2 regions of the Peribacillus sp. FSL E2-0159 genome follow, and region 2 is predicted to be linked to the other one. Evidence: a T-box and tRNA genes for the amino acid it is inferred to sense, from the RefSeq annotation. Region 2 holds a T-box; the other holds one or more tRNA genes.

Region 1 (2,467 bases), 730 kb from region 2:
TCTAGGGTTGTCAGAGGATGTCAAGACCTGGTAAGGTTCTTCGCGTTGCTTCGAATTAAACCACATGCTCCACCGCTTGTGCGGGCCCCCGTCAATTCCTTTGAGTTTCAGCCTTGCGGCCGTACTCCCCAGGCGGAGTGCTTAATGCGTTAGCTGCAGCACTAAAGGGCGGAAACCCTCTAACACTTAGCACTCATCGTTTACGGCGTGGACTACCAGGGTATCTAATCCTGTTTGCTCCCCACGCTTTCGCGCCTCAGTGTCAGTTACAGACCAGAAAGTCGCCTTCGCCACTGGTGTTCCTCCAAATCTCTACGCATTTCACCGCTACACTTGGAATTCCACTTTCCTCTTCTGCACTCAAGTTCCCCAGTTTCCAATGACCCTCCACGGTTGAGCCGTGGGCTTTCACATCAGACTTAAGGAACCACCTGCGCGCGCTTTACGCCCAATAATTCCGGACAACGCTTGCCACCTACGTATTACCGCGGCTGCTGGCACGTAGTTAGCCGTGGCTTTCTGGTTAGGTACCGTCAAGGTACCAGCAGTTACTCTGGTACTTGTTCTTCCCTAACAACAGAACTTTACGACCCGAAGGCCTTCTTCGTTCACGCGGCGTTGCTCCGTCAGACTTTCGTCCATTGCGGAAGATTCCCTACTGCTGCCTCCCGTAGGAGTCTGGGCCGTGTCTCAGTCCCAGTGTGGCCGATCACCCTCTCAGGTCGGCTACGCATCGTCGCCTTGGTGAGCCATTACCTCACCAACTAGCTAATGCGCCGCGGGCCCATCTATAAGTGACAGCGTAAACCGTCTTTCCATCTTCTCTCATGCGAGAAAAGAACGTATCCGGTATTAGCTCCGGTTTCCCGAAGTTATCCCAGTCTTATAGGCAGGTTGCCCACGTGTTACTCACCCGTCCGCCGCTAATCTCAGGGAGCAAGCTCCCATCGATTCGCTCGACTTGCATGTATTAGGCACGCCGCCAGCGTTCGTCCTGAGCCAGGATCAAACTCTCCGAAGAAATGTTTGACTTGCTCATTTGCTTTTTTAATAGTGTGTGCTCACTTAAAATTTAACGTTGGCGCTTTGTTTTGTTCAGTTTTCAAAGAGCAATTTGACTCTTCTTAAAGAATCAACTTTCATATCATAACAAAGCCAAATGGGCTTGTCAAGTTTTTTTGGTGGAGCCTAGCGGGATCGAACCGCTGACCTCCTGCGTGCAAGGCAGGCGCTCTCCCAGCTGAGCTAAGGCCCCAAAAAAATCATGGTCGGGAAGACAGGATTCGAACCTGCGACCCCTTGGTCCCAAACCAAGTGCTCTACCAAGCTGAGCTACTTCCCGAAAAAATATGGTGCGCCCGGCGGGAGTCGAACCTACAACCTTCTGATTCGTAGTCAGATGCTCTATCCAATTGAGCTACGGGCGCATATTAAGATGGTGCCGAGGACCGGAATCGAACCGGTACGGTAGTCACCTACCGCAGGATTTTAAGTCCTGTGCGTCTGCCAGTTCCGCCACCCCGGCATAAATAAATAGTGGAGCGGAAGACGGGATTCGAACCCGCGACCCCAACCTTGGCAAGGTTGTATTCTACCACTGAACTACTTCCGCGAACATGCGGGTGAAGGGACTTGAACCCCCACGCCTTGCGGCGCCAGATCCTAAGTCTGGTGCGTCTGCCAATTCCGCCACACCCGCATAATAAAATGGTGAGCCATGAAGGATTCGAACCTTCGACCCTCTGATTAAAAGTCAGATGCTCTACCAACTGAGCTAATGGCTCATATAAACTATTTATATATGCTATATTAAGCTTGTATGAAAATGGTGCCGGCAAGAGGACTTGAACCCCCAACCTACTGATTACAAGTCAGTTGCTCTACCAGTTGAGCTACACCGGCAAGTGTATAAATGGTGGAGGATGACGGGATCGAACCGCCGACCCTCTGCTTGTAAGGCAGATGCTCTCCCAGCTGAGCTAATCCTCCATATATAAATGCTTGGCGGCGTCCTACTCTCACAGGGGGAAACCCCCAACTACCATCGGCGCTGAAGAGCTTAACTGCCGTGTTCGGAATGGGAACGGGTGTGACCTCTTCGCTATCGCCACCAAACATAAAAGGAACGTTGTTCCTTCAAAACTAGATAATAAGAAGGTATTTCATTTTTTTAAAGCGTTGGTTAAGTCCTCGATCTATTAGTATCAGTCAGCTCCACATGTCGCCACGCTTCCACCTCTGACCTATCAACCTGATCATCTTTCAGGGATCTTACTAGCTTGCGCCATGGGAAATCTCATCTTGAGGGGGGCTTCATGCTTAGATGCTTTCAGCACTTATCCCGTCCGCACGTAGCTACCCAGCTATGCCTTTGGCAAGACAACTGGTACACCAGCGGTGCGTCCATCCCGGTCCTCTCGTACTAAGGACAGCTCCTCTCAAATTTCCTGCGCCCGCGACGGATAGG
Region 2 (2,467 bases):
TGAAGATGGGTTCATATACAAAGCCACTTGCACCTTCAATTCACCTGCTTCGGATGAACAAATTCATTCCTTTGAAAAGAAAACCGGACTGCTTCTGCCCGAGGATTATAAGGAGTTTTTAAAAATAACCAATGGATGCCGTCTGTTCGATAATGTCGAATCGGGCGGGGAAAATGATTTATACAGCCTGGATGATATTATTAATTACACATATGAAAATTCCTACGAGGGATGCTATAAAGTGGCCTGCATTTATCAAGATAATATCGTCATCGATGGGGAAGCCGTCGCTAAAGGCGATAAGGAGTATTTAATGGTAAAAGGCCATATCGATGATTTTGAAGAAGGTGAGAAGCTCCATATGGGCTTTGCCGAATGGATCGAGCAGTTCATTTCCCATCAAGGTGAGAAGTTTTGGGATAAAGGTTGATTTCTCAAAAAAAATGATAATCCACCCGTTATTTGCTCAAACTAGAAAAGATGATTCCGAATCATCCAAATGAGACGCGAAGGAGAGGGTTTGAAATGGCAACCAGACAATCCGTCGATCATTTTTTAGAGCAATGTGAAGGGGCTCTCCATTTTGCAGAGTTTGAATTTAACGAGGCCTCACGGCAGGAGCATTATGATGATGAACAATTTCAAAATTCGCAAAGGTATATCGAAGAGGCTTTGACGGATATGGAACGATTGTATGCCAGTTCGAATGACCAGCAACGAGAAATGCTTTCGCGGATGAAGCAGCAGTTGAATGAATTGAGGAATGAAATGATTTTACTGCGACATTAAAGGGAAGCAAGGGAGCTATGAATGCATAGCTCCCTTTTTTTTGCACGAATTTTCCTGAATTCGCATATATAATGAAAAACCTGTCGATAATGTTTATGTACGGCTATTGCAATTATCGGTGAAATTGACTAGAATGAAATAAAATGAAATATTCTCATAAAGACTATGATGAGGAATAGTAACGGTTTAAACCAGTAAAGAGAGTTGACGGATGGTGCAAGTCAACCTGGGATGGTCGTGAACTCGCCTTGGAGTTCCGGGTGTGAAGGTAAAAAGTAATGCCTGGCGTTTTAATCCATGTTACGGATGTTTTAAGCTGGGCGGATTTTAGCTATCGCCAATGTGGGTGGTACCGCGGGAAGATATACATAATCCTCTCGTCCCTATTTTGGGATGAGGGGTTTTTTATTGTTTTTTATACGGAAATTAGGAGGAAATCAAATGAGTTTTGACCATAGAAGCATAGAAACGAAATGGCAAAAGTATTGGGAAGGAAATAAGACATTCAAAACGGGTGAAGAAAGCGGCAAACGTAAATTCTACGCTCTGGATATGTTCCCATACCCTTCAGGGGCCGGTCTTCATGTTGGGCACCCGGAAGGTTATACGGCAAGCGATATCCTAGCACGGATGAAACGGGCGCAGGGGTATAATGTATTGCATCCGATCGGCTGGGATGCTTTTGGACTTCCGGCAGAGCAATATGCGATTGATACGGGAAATGATCCAGCTGAATTCACGGAGCATAACATCAACACGTTCCGCCGCCAAATCAAAGCCCTTGGTTTTTCTTATGACTGGGATCGCGAAATAAACACGACAGATCCCGACTATTACAAATGGACGCAATGGATCTTCTTGAAATTATATGAAAAGGGCCTTGCATATATTGATGAAGTGGCCGTTAACTGGTGTCCGGCACTTGGCACGGTATTGGCTAACGAAGAAGTCATCGATGGGAAAAGTGAGCGTGGAGCCCATCCTGTTGAGCGCCGTCCGATGAAACAGTGGATGCTTCGTATCACGGCGTATGCAGACCGCTTAATCGACGATCTGAATGATGTGGATTGGCCGGAAAACATCAAGGATATGCAGCGTAACTGGATTGGCCGTTCCGAGGGAGCGGAAGTTACATTCAATATCGATGGCTTTGATGAATCATTCACGGTGTTCACGACTCGTCCGGATACGTTATTCGGTGCAACATATGCCGTATTGGCACCTGAACATCAGTTTGTCGATAAAATTACGACGGCTGATCAAAAGGCGGCAGTTGAAGCCTATTTAGATGAAGTGAAACATAAAAGCGACCTGGAAAGAACAGACTTGGCAAAGGATAAATCAGGAGTGTTCACGGGAGCTTATGCCATTAACCCGGTAAACGGCGAAAAAATGCCGATCTGGATTGCCGATTACGTGTTGATCAGCTACGGAACAGGTGCAATCATGGCCGTTCCTGCCCATGATGAGCGTGATTATGAATTTGCAGTCAAGTTCGACTTGCCGATCAAGGAAGTCGTAGCTGGCGGAGATGTGACAAGTGAAGCATATACAGGCGATGGACTTCATGTAAATTCGGAATTCCTTGATGGATTGAATAAGGAAGATGCAATTTCGATGATGATCAAATGGCTGGAAGAAAAAGAAATTGGCACGAAGAAAATAACATACCGCCTTC

What was found. The T-box of region 2 lies ahead of leuS (leucine--tRNA ligase). A T-box ahead of a tRNA ligase gene usually reads a tRNA of that ligase, here a tRNA-Leu.
Region 1: it has a tRNA-Leu gene. The T-box ahead of leuS (leucine--tRNA ligase) is inferred to sense a tRNA for this amino acid. The anticodon was not compared.

What each region holds. Positions count from the first base shown of each region.
Region 1 is NZ_CP152053.1:95,033-97,499, reverse strand. It holds rRNA gene NYE63_RS00530 (16S ribosomal RNA) at 1-1,021, opposite strand, end outside; tRNA gene NYE63_RS00525 (tRNA-Ala) at 1,180-1,255, opposite strand; tRNA gene NYE63_RS00520 (tRNA-Pro) at 1,266-1,342, opposite strand; tRNA gene NYE63_RS00515 (tRNA-Arg) at 1,351-1,427, opposite strand; tRNA gene NYE63_RS00510 (tRNA-Leu) at 1,437-1,525, opposite strand; tRNA gene NYE63_RS00505 (tRNA-Gly) at 1,538-1,612, opposite strand; tRNA gene NYE63_RS00500 (tRNA-Leu) at 1,618-1,699, opposite strand; tRNA gene NYE63_RS00495 (tRNA-Lys) at 1,709-1,784, opposite strand; tRNA gene NYE63_RS00490 (tRNA-Thr) at 1,827-1,902, opposite strand; tRNA gene NYE63_RS00485 (tRNA-Val) at 1,914-1,989, opposite strand; rRNA gene rrf (5S ribosomal RNA) at 2,000-2,115, opposite strand; rRNA gene NYE63_RS00475 (23S ribosomal RNA) at 2,179-2,467, opposite strand, start outside.
Region 2 is NZ_CP152053.1:5,194,876-5,197,342, reverse strand. It holds gene NYE63_RS25345 (SMI1/KNR4 family protein) at 1-430, shown strand, start outside; gene NYE63_RS25340 (DUF2524 family protein) at 526-789, shown strand; T-box leader at 946-1,177, shown strand; gene leuS (leucine--tRNA ligase) at 1,231-2,467, shown strand, end outside.